Regions from separate parts of the Paenibacillus sp. ALE2 genome, predicted to be linked through region 2. Evidence: riboswitches for the same ligand, from Rfam matches in the RefSeq annotation. Region 2 holds a riboswitch; each other region holds the start of a gene.
What was found. Region 2 has a riboswitch for glycine ahead of ACXHJ1_RS12860 (alanine/glycine:cation symporter family protein). Riboswitches for the same ligand answer to the same signal wherever they lie in the genome.
Positions count from the first base shown of each region.

Region 1: it holds a riboswitch for glycine, as region 2 does, so the genes downstream of both, sdaAB (L-serine ammonia-lyase, iron-sulfur-dependent subunit beta) here and ACXHJ1_RS12860 (alanine/glycine:cation symporter family protein) in region 2, are expected to answer to the same signal.
Region 3: it holds a riboswitch for glycine, as region 2 does, so the genes downstream of both, gcvT (glycine cleavage system aminomethyltransferase GcvT) here and ACXHJ1_RS12860 (alanine/glycine:cation symporter family protein) in region 2, are expected to answer to the same signal.

Region 1 is NZ_CM134213.1:1,103,185-1,107,978, forward strand. It holds gene ACXHJ1_RS04655 (DUF6359 domain-containing protein) at 1-690, opposite strand, end outside; glycine riboswitch at 905-1,019, shown strand; gene sdaAB (L-serine ammonia-lyase, iron-sulfur-dependent subunit beta) at 1,231-1,920, shown strand; gene sdaAA (L-serine ammonia-lyase, iron-sulfur-dependent, subunit alpha) at 1,910-2,809, shown strand; gene ACXHJ1_RS04670 (Ig-like domain-containing protein) at 2,890-4,794, opposite strand, start outside.
Region 2 is NZ_CM134213.1:2,935,755-2,940,548, forward strand. It holds gene ACXHJ1_RS12855 (glycoside hydrolase family 1 protein) at 21-1,478, shown strand; glycine riboswitch at 1,647-1,731, shown strand; glycine riboswitch at 1,743-1,837, shown strand; gene ACXHJ1_RS12860 (alanine/glycine:cation symporter family protein) at 1,996-3,414, shown strand; gene ACXHJ1_RS12865 (sensor histidine kinase) at 3,540-4,160, opposite strand; gene ACXHJ1_RS12870 (LytR/AlgR family response regulator transcription factor) at 4,559-4,794, opposite strand, start outside.
Region 3 is NZ_CM134213.1:3,110,932-3,115,725, forward strand. It holds gene gcvPA (aminomethyl-transferring glycine dehydrogenase subunit GcvPA) at 1-381, opposite strand, end outside; gene gcvT (glycine cleavage system aminomethyltransferase GcvT) at 505-1,605, opposite strand; glycine riboswitch at 1,795-1,868, opposite strand; gene gcvH (glycine cleavage system protein GcvH) at 2,277-2,675, shown strand; gene ACXHJ1_RS13645 (PTS mannitol transporter subunit IICB) at 3,102-4,580, shown strand; gene ACXHJ1_RS13650 (BglG family transcription antiterminator) at 4,664-4,794, shown strand, end outside.

The DNA.
Region 1 (4,794 bases), 1.8 Mb from region 2:
TTCTCCATAAGTAAAAGGAATAGGGCGGTTCAATTGATCCACAGTAAAGCCTACATTACGTAATCCATTGGCAAAGTCGGAGAAGGCGCCTTCAATGACCCAATCTGCTGCACCAGCCGTCTGTGCGTGCGTATTATCGAACAGCACCTTCTTGCCTTTTCCATCCGGCAGTGTAGTACCGGGTTGACCCGGGTTGCCAGGTTCAGGTTCGCCAGGTTCACCTGGTTCCCCCGGCTCGCTTCCACTCACCAGTTCCACAGCGCTTGGACTTTTTACTCCACCAAAATTATTGTAGGCACCAAGCGTACCTGTCACGCGAATTTTGCTGCCGACCAGTTCAGGATGACCTGTTAACCCAAATTGCCCTCTGTACGCAGATGTCAGCTGCACATCCAATAGATTAGACGTGCTACGTTCATTGGACTGGTCGGCAATCAGTACGTTAAAATCATTCGCAAACGGAGCAGAAAAATTAGCTGTTTTCGATCCGGTAGCATGTCCGACGATGTAGCCTTCCACCGTCACTGTACCTCCACTGCCTTGGCGCTGAAGTGCTTCGTCTACTGTCAATGCTCCCTCTGCCTTGACCTGACCGAATGGAACGAGGATCCCAATCAACAGCGATACGATCGCTGCTAGATGCAGCACCCCTTTCAAGCGTGAACCTGTGAACCGCAAGCCTTTTACCATACGTCAATATCCCTCCTATAATTCCATAAATGTACTTGTCCTCTATCAGATTAGCTGTCAATCTTCTAATTCCTTCCTGATTTCATCCATAATTATGTAAATTTTAATCTTTTTTATCGGAAACTCGCCTGTTTATGTAAAAATTGAAACCTGCGATTGACACCGAGCACGGCATACATTACGCTAAGAAAGATATGTAGAACGGTATACGCGAATGAAGATGACGGGAGAGTCTGTCCAGGGGCTTACACGCTGGCGGCACCGAAGGAGCAAGACGTCAGCACCCGGCTGGCGGATAATCTCTCAGGTCCATGTATCGTCATCTGACGCAACTCTGGAGAGAGCGCAAGCCACCCAAGGGGTAAGGCGGTAAGTACACCGCACGAAACTCTCAGGTAACGAGGACAGAGATAAGGGAAACTTCCTTATCCTGTCCTTTTTTGCGCTCACATTGTACGTCAGCATTAGGAACCGTCATAGCTGCGCACAAACGCGGAAATACCATATACTATGGTACTAGAACATACAGGGGGCCACACCATGCGTTTCAAAGATGTATTTTCCATTATCGGTCCGGCCATGACCGGACCTTCCAGTTCACACACTGCAGGCGCGGTGCGGCTTGCACGCGTTGCCCGTCACTGGCTCGGGACGCAGCCGGACCGTGCCCGCATGACACTGTACGGGTCCTTCGCCGACACCTACAAAGGACACGGTACAGACCTGGCACTCATCGCAGGCCTGCTCAATTACGATACAGACGACCACCGAATTCCAGATGCCGAGCAATGGGCGGAGCAGGCTGGAATGGCCGTGGAGTTTGCCGTCAGCGGACTACCCGCGCCCCATCCAAATACCGTCCGTTTTGAACTGTGGAAGGGTGAGGATCAGCGCACACTGCTGGGTTCCTCCATCGGCGGCGGCAGCATCCATGTCCAGCAGCTCAACGAATTCCGAGTCAACCTGACCGGGGAGCTGGCTACGTTGGTGCTTCTTCACTCGGATAAGCCCGGCACATTAGGTGCGGTGACTTCAGCACTCGGCGCTGCCGACATTAACATTGCCTATATGCATGTGGATCGCAAAGGCCGAGATGGAGAAGCACTTACCGCCATCGAAACGGACAGTCCTCCTACGGCTGAACTGATCGCAAAACTACGATCCTTACCACATATGTACGAAATTAAAATGATTAATTTGAAAAAAGGAGCTGAATCTGATGCGATTTAGCCATCTGCATGAAATCAGCGCCATATGCGCGGAGGAATCCACCACGATTGGCCGCCTGATGATTCAAGAGCAGGTACAAGAGACGAATACAACGGAAGAAGAAATCTTCCGCCAAATGTCTGATTATTATGAAGTCATGAAGGAGGCCGTTCATCGTGGTCAGACACAAGACACCGTATCCCGCAGTGGATTAACGGGCGGTGACGGCAAGCGTCTGGCCGAGTATCTGCGGGCAGGGGAAACCTGCTCCGGCGACGCCTCCGCACTCGCCATGGCTTATGCGCTCTCCGTGTCGGAGGTTAATGCGTCCATGGGGCGTATTGTGGCTACGCCCACTGCTGGCTCTTGTGGAGTCATCCCCGGTGTGTTCATTAGTGCGCAGGAGCGGTTCGGCTGGGATGATGAGCATATGGTACACGGCTTGTTCGCAGCCGGAGCCATTGGCTACGTCATCGCCAACAATTCCTTCATTTCCGGCGCGGAGGGAGGCTGTCAGGCTGAGATTGGCTCAGCCATCGGGATGGCCGCTGGCGCGATGGTGGAGCTACGCGGTGGCACACCTGAGCAGGCCGTTCACGCCGTAGGCCTAGCGCTCAAGAACACGCTCGGTCTGATTTGCGACCCCGTCGCCGGCCTCGTCGAGATTCCATGCATCGTGCGCAACGGGCTGGGAGCCGTGACCGCACTTGCCGCAGCGGATATGGCTTTGGCGGGTGTGCGCAGCGCCATTCCGTCTGACGAAGTCATTGACGTGATGCTTGAAGTCGGCAGCGCAATGCCGTCGAAGCACCGCGAGACCGCCAAAGGCGGCTTGGCCCAGACACCCACTGGCAAGCGTTTGACCGAATCACTGACACGCAACACATCAACCAAGAAGAATAAATCGTAGCTTCTAAGCTTTAAAAAATAAAAGAGCAAGCATATCGTCTCTAGACGTATGCTTGCTCTTTTTCTTTTCATTTTAACAGATTACTGAACGGTTACCTGTACCTTCGTCATTTTACCTGCATATTTCACTGTAATTACAGCTTTGCCCTTGCCCTGTGCCTTAATGTTGCCGTCTTTGACGGTCGCAACAATAATTCTGGACGAGGACCAGACAGCAGGTTTGGAAACATCCTTCTCCGACTCATCCTTATACGTGGCTGTAGCCGTAACCTTGGCCAGCTGCCCTGCCTTCAAAGTCAAGGCGACTTCGTCCGTTTGCAGGTATTTAAGCGTATCAACATCAACAGGTACGCTGATCACCTTACCGCCAAACTTCGCCTGAATGTTAGCCTTACCGTAGCTGACCGCGGTAACCTGACCCTTTTTGACGGTGGCTACCTTATAGTTGGACGTTTTCCATTCAGCTTGGGTTGTAACATCCTTTTCTTTGCCATCACTGGATTTAACTACAATCGCAATCGTTTTTTGATCCCCGGATTTTAGTGATAACGCAATGGCATCCGCTTCAATCTTTTGCGCTACGTCCACTTCTACCGTAAACGTAATGGTTTGCTTGCCATATGAAGCAGTGACCGTTGCCTTACCGCTTGCATTCGCTTTAATCAAACCTTCGCTAACTTCAACTACTTTTACATTACTAGTAGTCCAAGTGGCGTCCTTGGTTACGTCTGTTTTTGTGCCACCACTCTTAACGCCTGTTACTTTCAGCTGCTTTGTTTCCTGAGCACCAAGCGCAATTACACGCGAGTCTGTTTCCAGACGGTCCACAAGGCCCACTTGTACGTTTATTGTCAGTTTTTTGCCGTTATAGGTCGCTGTAATAACCGCTTTACCGGCTGCTTTACCCGTAATCGTTCCTTTGGATACAGAAGCAATATCTTCCGCGCTTGAAGCCCACTCCGCATCCTGTGTCACGTCTTCCTTGCGTCCATCCGCATAAGTAGCCGTCAGAGTTGCAGTATAGTCCTCATTAATATCAATCGTTGCCGTTTTGGAAGACAAAGACAGATCACCAGGCACATTTACGGATACTGTAGCTGTAGCTGTTTTGCCGCCATAAGAAGCTGTGATCGTAGCCTCACCTGTTTTATAACCTGTGACTTCCCCCGCGCTGACAAAAGCGATATCTTCATTGCTGGATTTCCACTCTGCCTTACTTGTGATATCTTCTTCCGTACCTGTTACGTACGTTGCAGTCAGCTTGAGCTTTTTGGATTCCTTGGCGTTCAAGCTCAGCTTGTCCTCGCTCAAATCCAGAAATCTAGAGGTTTCGACATCTGTCTTGATCGAAACTGTCTTATCTCCATACTTAGCAGTCACTGTAGCTGAACCCGCTCCAATGGCCATAATCGTTCCTTTATTCACCGTTGCAACTTTTTCATCGCTTGATGCCCAAGTAGCTTTATCTGTGATATCCGTTACTGTTCCATCCGGGTAGACAGCAGATACCTGAATTTTTTTAGATTCATCCAAACGGAGAAAAATATTGGTTTCGCTGGCTTTCAGCTTATTCGTCTGATCTACATCCACCGCAATCGTAGCGGACATCGTGCCATATTTACCTGTGATCGTCGCCTTACCCGCGCTATAGCCGGTAATAGTGCCTTTCAGTACATCTGCCACAGCTGCATTGCTGGAGCTCCACTCAGCAGACTCTGTCACGTCCTGTACCGATCCATCCGGGAACGTTGCTGTCAATTTAACCTTCTCTGTATCCTTCAACAAAAGAGAAACCTCTGATGAACTGACATCGAGACGTTTAACCTGCTCTACCTGTACAGCAATCGTTACAGTCTGTTGACCATAAACAGCCTTAATATTAGCTGTACCTGCTCCCTGAGCAGTAACCAATCCGTTGACTACAGTCGCTACCTTTTGGTTATCCGAGGTCCAGGTCGCATCACCTGAAACCTGAGCTGTCGTATT
Region 2 (4,794 bases):
AGGAAAGAGGTTTTCATACCATGACGAAGACGCTAAAAGGATTCCCGAAAAACTTCCTCTGGGGCGGGGCAACTGCAGCCAACCAATTGGAAGGTGCTTTTGACGTAGATGGAAAAGGTCTATCCAGCGCAGACATGATAGCCTATGTACCTAAATCAGAACGTAAGAACGATCATGCTATAGAAATTTTGTCCGAACGACTGGAGGACATCTTGGCAGGGAAGGTAAACGCCCGTTTTCCAAAGCGTGAAGGTGTGGACTTTTACCACCACTACAAAGAAGATATTGCCTTGTTTGCAGAAATGGGCTTTAAAGTATTCCGGATGTCCATCCACTGGTCGCGGATTTTCCCGAATGGATATGATGCCGAGCCGAATGAAGCGGGATTGCAATTCTACGACAATGTATTCGATGAGCTGCGCAAGTATGGTATTGAGCCTTTGGTAACACTGTCGCATTATGAAACACCGCTAGGTCTGACACAGAAGTATAATGGCTGGTTGGGACGCGAAGTCGTGGATCATTACGTAAAATATGCCGAAACGGTATTTACACGCTATAAGGATAAAGTAAAATACTGGCTGACCTTTAACGAAATTAATGTCATGACTATGAGCCCGTTTACAGGCGGCGGTGTGGTTATTGACCGTGTAGAAAACAAGCAACAAGCGATATATCAAGCATTGCACCATCAATTTGTAGCAAGTGCATTGGCGACCAAACGGGGACATGAGATCATTCCGGGCGCTCAGATCGGCTGTATGCTGGCCCGCATTGAAAGCTACCCACATACGTGTAACCCAGAAGATATCCTGAAAGCACAGCATGAAAATCAAATGAACCTGTTCTTTACGGATGTGCATGCTCGTGGGGAATATCCCAACTATATGAACCGCTATTTTGAAGAAAATAATATTGTGATCCAGACAGAACCCGGCGATGCCGAAATTTTGAAAAATAACACGGTCGATTTTATCTCATTTAGTTACTATATGACCTTGACCGTATCGGCAGGGCCAGAAGGCGAAAAGGCAGCAGGGAACCTGATAGGCGGTGTGAAAAATCCGTATCTGCAGTCTTCCGACTGGGGATGGCAGATCGATCCGATCGGCCTGCGTGTTACACTGAATACGTTTTATGATCGCTATCAAAAGCCACTGTTCATCGTGGAAAATGGCCTGGGTGCGTATGATAAGGTAGAAGAAGACGGCTCTGTGCATGACACGTATCGCATTGATTACTTGCGTCAGCATATTGCCCAAATGAAGGAAGCGATTGCTGACGGTGTTGATCTGATTGGTTACACCAGCTGGGGACCTATCGACCTTGTGAGCATGTCTACGTCCGAAATGTCCAAGCGCTACGGATTTATTTACGTTGATCTGGATGATGACGGTAACGGAACGCTTCAACGCTCCAAAAAGGACTCATTTAACTGGTATAAAAATGTGATAGCAACCAACGGTGAAGAATTGTAATTCCATATCGTTTTGGCGGGTACAGCAGAGAAAATCCTCAGGATGCAATCTGCTGTACCCGCTTTTTGTATAGACACTCTATTGATTCTTTCAGAGGGCTTCACAAATTTTTCACTTGTAATAAGCTGAAATTTTTCTGTATAATGAATAAAAATTTCATATGTCTGGTTGATGTTTGCGGGAGATGGAATGAAAGTTCCAACCGAAGGGGCAAAACTCTCAGGTGCTTAGGCTGATTTACAGCAACGAGCAGGGACCGTAAACGGACAGAACTCTGGAGAGACCCTTAATTGGGCGCCGAAGGTGCACCGCAGATCACATCTGCTTAAACTCTCAGGCAAAAGGACAGAGACGCGAATAACCTGTGACAGGGATAGCCCTAGGCTTTTTATAAGCTTTTAGAGGTGAAATCCTGCACAAGATGGTTGTATTTTTTCGTGCCTTTAACCTCTCCAGGAGTCGAATCAACAGATTTGACTCTTTTTTGTTTTCTACTATGCTGGAGGAGCGGGTTGAAATGAATTTGGTACATGTGTTAGAAACGATTAGCAGTTGGATATGGGGGGCGCCTCTCATCATCCTTGTTATGGGAACGGGGTTATGGCTGACCATACGTCTAAAAATGTTGCAGGTATTCCGCCTGCCCCTGGCGATCAAGCTCATCGGTAAGGCCCCGAATGAAGGTAGCGGGGATGTAAGTAGTTTTGCAGCTTTGAGTACGGCATTGGCGGCTACCGTCGGTACAGGAAGTATTGTCGGTGTAGCGACAGCCATTAAGCTGGGCGGGCCGGGTGCCTTGTTCTGGATGGTCGTTGCAGCCTTCTTTGGGATGGCGACGAAATATGCGGAAGGTGTACTTGCGGTAAAATACCGGGTGAAGGATCGGAATGGACAATTTTCCGGCGGCCCGATGTATTATATTGAAAAAGGCCTGGGACGCCGTTTTAAACCGTTGGCGATGCTGTTTGCTTTTTCAGGGATGCTGGTAGCGTTGTTCGGAATTGGAACATTCCCTCAGGTCAAGGCGATTGTATCTTCGACTGAAAACAGTTTTGGCGTTCCGCCGATTGTAACGGCGCTGACAATTGCTGTCCTTACAGGTCTTGTGACCATTGGTGGACTCAAAAGCATTGCCAAGGTATCGACGAAGGTCGTTCCTTTTAAAACAGGCCTGTATGTATTAATTTGTATCATTGTACTGATTCGATTTGCTGACCAACTTCCTGCCGCAATTGCGCTTGTGCTTCATTCGGCATTTTCAACTACATCGGCAACCGGCGGATTTGCAGGAGCTACGATTATGCTGGCCATGCGCAGTGGGGTAGCCAGAGGTATTTTTGCCAACGAAGCTGGATTGGGGAGCGCACCGATTGCAGCCGCAGCTGCCAAAACCAAATGGCCTGCGGAACAAGGGCTGATTTCCATGACAGGCGTATTTATTGATACGATGGTTATTTGTGTGATGACCGGGTTGACGTTACTGGTTAGCGGGGTGTGGAGCGGGCCTACCGATGCAGGCTTGATGACTCAGCAAGCCTTTTCCAGTGCATTTCCGCTGGGAGCAGAGCTGCTCACCATCATCCTGATTATGTTCGCATTCACCACCATGCTCGGCTGGAACTATTACGGGGAACGCTGTGTTGAATACTTGCTTGGGGTTAAGTGGATCAAGCCTTATCGTTATTTGTTCATTGTACTGGTTGGCGGGGGCGCGTTCATTAAACTGGATGCGATTTGGCTGCTGGCAGATATTTTTAACGCCATGATGGCTTTTCCGAACCTGATTGCACTGCTCGGCTTGTCGGGAATTGTTGTTGCAGAAACCCGGACTTATATGAATTCCTTGTATCCTAATAAGAACAAGGGTATTCTTGCTGGTGCCAATGTAGGGGCGGCTATCCAAGTAGAAGAAAAGGGACAAACGGTAAATTCATAAATACTAAAAGGGAGTATCCTCAGCCATCACAGGCTTGAGGGTACTCCTTTTTTTAGGTTATAAGACTGGTGATTACCGACATTTTATTTATTCTGAATATCTCTTAATCCATAACGTTTACAAACCTAAGAGTTATTACATGGGAGCATAATCGTAATTTGAAAATGCGAATCCGTAATAGTTGTATTTAAATAACCACCATATTTCTTTATCACTTGCTGGATGTTAAGTAATCCATACCCATGTTTTTTTAAAGGGGGATTGTATGTTTTGGTTGAGAATGCTGTATTGAGATAATTACTTTTTGAATTGCGAACATAAATCCATAGGGCAATATTATCGGTGAAAATTTCCAAATGAATTGAATGCTCTTTCTTTCTAGGAAGCTGCATTACAGCTTCAATAGCATTATCGAAAACATTACCTAAGACAATACATAGATCATGACTTCCAATACTAATATTTGCCGGGTTAATATGGATTTGATGGAAGAAAGCTATCCCACTTTTATTAGCGATGCTGAAAGTATGATTTACTAAAGCATCAATAACGAGATGTCCTGTTGTTATATGAAGTTTTGGTGAGTCTATATTTTTTAGAGTTTGGTTGATGTGATTAACACCCTCTTCCGTCCTCTGTTCTTGTAAACAAGCACGGACAAAAATTAACTGTTTTTTGAAATCATGAATACTTCGTTTGATATCACTAAGAGATCGAGTTGTTTCTTTATAACGTTTTTCTTGCATCAGCATTTGCTTTTGAAAAAAGCATGAGAGGTTTGACTTTTCTATCAACTTGTCCGTTAGAAAGACAATAATCACGTTCATTCCAAGAATACTGATGATTGACATTATAAAGAATAAATTATGTTTCATAAAAGAAAATAAACCGTAATGTATGAGCAAGTTAAACGATGTTCCTATTAATATTACAAAATAATACACAATCCCTATCTTGTATTTCCTTCCTTTTTTAAAATAATGAACTACTAGTACTGTAATAAGTATGAAGTGTAAAGAGGCGAAAAGTAAAAAAAGGTTAACTATTGGATTGGAAAAATGACTTTGCTTTGTTGTGCTAAATAAAAATAAAGAGTAATTAGAAAACGAGGTGACATTAATGTAAACGCAATGATTCAAAAAACTCACCCTTCCTGAAAACGAGAAATTATAAAACGAGCATACGCCTCACGAAGTGATTTAGCGTGAGAACGACCTACAGGGAATTCTTGTTCGTTTGACATAATAACAGAAGTAGCTGAAAACTTACGTATATGAACTAAATTCACAATTATTGACCTATGTATAAACACAAACGGATATTTTAATTGTTCATAAACCGCTTTCAACGTTCCGGAAATAAAATAGTTGTGTGAATCCG
Region 3 (4,794 bases), 180 kb from region 2:
TGTCAATTCGCAAATATACGACTGAAATTCAAAAATGGCTTGCAGCTCGCCCTGGCTTACTTCCGGCTGATAGGGGGTGTAGGCTGTGTAAAATTCGGAACGTGAGGTGATGTGCTGAATGACGGACGGAATATGATGATCATAAATACCTGCACCAAGAAAGCTGGCATGTGTATCTGTATTGGCATTGTGCCCGGCCAGCTCGGCCATGTGGCGAGTTAGGGCTCTTTCGTCGAGCCGAGAGGAAAGAGGGAGTTCCCCTTGGTATCGAATTGCCTCTGGAATGTCACTGAATAAATCATCAATGGATGATACGCCCACCACACGCAGCATTTCGGTTTGATCTTGTTCGGTCATGGGGAGATAGCGATGCTGCTTCATAAGTTCTGGCTCCTTTCGAAAAGCAAAATTTAGATAGTAAATTAGCTAATACATAATCGTAGTTGGAAAATCCAGAATTTCGTATCTGACATGATCGCTTTTTTAGAGTGAAGAGGATTAAGATCAGCGTGACCGTTTATAAAAGGGGGCTGGGACCACTTCCGCACGCAGGCGTTTACCTCGAATTTTGACCTCTAACGGTGTAGATAGGGTGCTAAAACGACTGTCCACCAGGGCTAGCCCCAAATTACGCTTCAAGGTGGGCGATTGAGTCCCCGTTGTGACCTCACCAATGTGTTGGCCTTCCGCGAAGACTGGATAATGAGCGCGCGGGATACCGCGGTCAATCATTTCCAGCCCGATCAACTTGCGAGGAATTCCTTGTTCTTTCTGGTGTTGCAGTGCTTCTCTGCCGATAAAATCTCCTTTATTCAGCTTGACGAAGAAACCTAAACCAGCCTCAAGCGGTGAAATGGTGGCAGATAACTCTTGTCCGTACAGCGGCAGCCGTGCCTCAAACCGCAGTGTATCGCGAGCACCAAGCCCAGCGGGAATTAGCCCATACGATTCACCGCAACGAAGCAAACCATTCCACACGGCGGGTGCTTCCTCAGCAGGTATATAAAATTCAAAACCGTCTTCCCCGGTATATCCGGTTCGGGAGACGAGTGCTTTTGCTCCGAACAATTGCACGTTCTCATGGAATCGGAAAGATGCCAGATTCGTAATATCTGCATCTGTCACGGCTGCGGCAATATGTGCTGCTTCCGGACCTTGTAATGCCAGCAATGCGATCGCATCAGACACATTCTCCAGATGAACCGATGCAGGTACGTGGCGCATGAGCCAATCCCAATCTTTGTCGATGTTGGAGGCATTCACAACGAGCATGTAGCGCTCTGGTCCTTTGCAGTATACAAGCAAGTCATCCACTACGCCTCCATCGGGGTAACACAGGAGTGAATATTGTGCCTGGCCCGGTTCCAACTGGCTGACATCATTCGTGGTTACCCGTTGCAAAAAAGCCTCGGCTTCTTTGCCCTCAACCAAAAACTCGCCCATGTGCGAGACATCGAATAAACCCGCGCGTTGCCGGACGGCCTCATGCTCTTTTTGGATGCCGCTAAACTGAACGGGAAGCTCCCACCCGCCAAAGTCAATACAACGAACCCCGGGCTGCGTCCCGTAGGACGAAAATAATGGTGTTCTTCGCAAATTAGACATTTTTTCACTCCTATCCAGTGTAATCGGCTAAACAAAAAAGACAGGCTGAAAGAAACGTATAGACGGCAGTCCATACTCTTCTTTTAGCTCTGTCCTTGATACCAGAAAGTTACCCCGGTGTAAACCAGGTTTCCTCTTGGGTGATCCGCTCTAATCGCGAATGCTCTCCAGAGATGCGTCCGGCAGAGGTCCTTTTGCCTGAGAGATTCACCTGCAATGCAAGTTTACTCCTTCGGCGCTACCTTTTGGATCAACGGTAGGTTACCCGGTTTTGCAGGTAACAAGTTGATCCGAGTTCGCGTGCACAACTGTCTCAGAAACGATAACAGCTATGCGAATCTTTTGGGTAGTCTCTCCCTCCGCGTTCATCCGCGTTTGCAGTTGTCGGGGTATTTCCAAAAGCATTTGCTATAACCCATTAATACGCAAATTCATTCAAAATGTCAATAAAAATGTCATATAAAACAATCCAAAAAACATTTAATGTATAAATAAGGATATGTAAGCGTTTGTTACAAGTTATCATTTTTTAATATTCTATGCTATATGAGATAACATGAAGTATTTTTGTTAGTATTATTGACATGAGTGTTCATGTTGTCATAATCTTAACCTGTCTAATACAGGTGATTAAAAGCATTTTATTCATGTGGAAGTGAGGCGAAAGCAGGATGAGTGAAGTGAAACGGGAACTTTGGTATACAGACGAACATGAGTGGGTTCAGCGCACAGCAGACGGGACGTTGCGGATCGGCATTACAGACTTTGCACAGCATCAACTGGGTGATATTGTTTTTGTGGAATTACCTGGGGCGGGAGCAACGATTGAACAGGGGGCAGAGATTGGTACAATTGAATCGGTGAAGACCGTATCCGACCTTTTTGCTCCGGTGGCGGGAACCGTATTGAAAGTAAATGAAGCTCTGGAAAGCACACCTGAGCTGGTGAATGAATCTCCCTATGAAAAGGGTTGGATGATCGAAGTAGAGATGGGCAATGATGTCGAGGAAGCTCTGAGCAAGCTGCTGTCTGCGGATCAGTACGAGCAGTTGATTTCGGATGAACAATAATGAGCAATATAAGATGGAATATTAGCGCTTTATTCTAAATTTTTATATGGATATTGAATTGAATAAAAGCATCGTTAGTCCGCTCGTTTTGTGTATAAAATAGTCGCTATGATCTGACATGGCGGCTATTTTTTTGTTGTCTTTTAGAAGACGTAATTACGTCAATTCATTAGATTTAGAGGTGAGCTCCTCTATATAAGGTGCAGATTTACAGCACTGTTTTTTCGACTAATTTCTATTGTTATCGGTCATATTAAGAAGAATTATGCAGGTATAATACGTTGTCCGTTATTTTAAATTTAAATGTTGTCATCAACGTTCATGACGAAAGTACGTTTTCATTTCGTTGATGAAGATAGCGCTGTCATTTAGTATGAATTTTAAGAAAAGGTAGTGATGCTATTTACTCACAAGGAGGATATGAATATGAGCACAGTGGACACAAAGTCCAGTTCAAACGGTGGCGCTCGTGTCGCCGTACAGCGTTTTGGCCGTTTTCTCAGCGGTATGGTAATGCCCAATATGGGAGCCTTTATCGCATGGGGATTAATCACGGCCCTTTTTATTCCGACCGGGTGGTTCCCGAACGAGGGTTTTGCACAACTGGTTGATCCGATGAAAAATTATTTGCTGCCGCTGCTGATCGGTTACACAGGAGGCACGATGATTCACGGACAGCGCGGAGGTGTGATCGGTGCCATTATGACGATGGGTGTCATTGTGGGGGCCGATATCCCGATGTTCCTGGGTGCGATGGTAGCTGGTCCGCTGGCTGCATGGATATTGAAGAAGTTCGATAAGGCCATTGAAGGCAAAGTCAAATCAGGTTTTGAAATGCTGGTCAATAATTTCTCGGCTGGGATTATCGGTGCCATTCTAGCACTGCTCGCTCATGTGGGGATTGGCCCGGTCGTTCAAACCATCAGCCAAGTATTGTCGGCAGGGGTACAGTTTCTCGTAAATGCAGGGCTCTTGCCGCTTGTCAACCTCATTATTGAGCCCGGAAAAGTATTATTTCTAAACAACGCATTGAATCACGGAGTATTGAGTCCGATTGCGCTAGAGGAAGCTGCAAGAACAGGAAAATCCGTTTTGTTCATGCTTGAATCCAATCCTGGGCCGGGGCTCGGCATTTTGCTGGCCTATTGCCTGTTCGGTAAAGGATCTGCGAAGTCGTCTGCTCCTGGTGCAGTCATCATTCATTTTTTCGGCGGGATTCATGAAATTTATTTCCCTTACATTTTGATGAAGCCGATTCTGATTTTTGCTGCTATAGCAGGGGGCGTTGTGGGGACTTTCTGTTTTATGTTAACAGGTGCCGGACTGGTTGCTGCTCCTTCACCAGGCAGTATCATCGCTTATTTCCTGATGACACCAAAAGGCGGATATTTGCCGATGCTGAGCGGTGTGGTCGCTGCTGCGGTCGTATCCTTTGCTGTGGCCGCAGTATTGCTCAAGACAGGTAAGCAAAAGGAAGAGGGGCTGGAGGAAGCTGCATCCCGCCTGAAAGATATGAAAAATCAAAGCAAGGGTGCAAGTGCTAACGCCACTGTAATGGAAGATAACCACGCATCTGATCGTGCTGCTGAGATTGCCGCAGATCGAATGCTCAAGGATAAATCCGAAGTGAACAAAATTGTCTTTTCCTGTGATGCAGGTATGGGTTCAAGTGCCATGGGAGCTTCAATTTTACGCAAAAAAATGAAACAGGCGGGCGTGGGCGTTACGGTAACGAATACGGCAATCAGTGAAATTCCACAGGATGCGGACATTGTCATTACGCAAAAAACGTTGACAGACCGGGCTAAAACGGTAGCCCCGAATGCTGAACACATTTCCATTGACAATTTTCTGAAAAGCCCTGAATACGAAGCGCTGGTTGAACGGCTGAAATCCGACTTTTAATCCCTATAAAGTCAGGCCGGTTGTATACAGTTTGTATTTCCTGCTGGATGGGATGAGAGCTTGGGAAGGAACGGTATGCGCTTATGAATATTACGAAACGACAATCTGACATCGTAGAGTATCTTTTGGAGCAGCCCCAAGAGGTTACGGCCGGGGAAATTGCCGAGAAGATCAATGTCAGCACAAGGACGGTTCATCGGGAACTTGGCGCAGT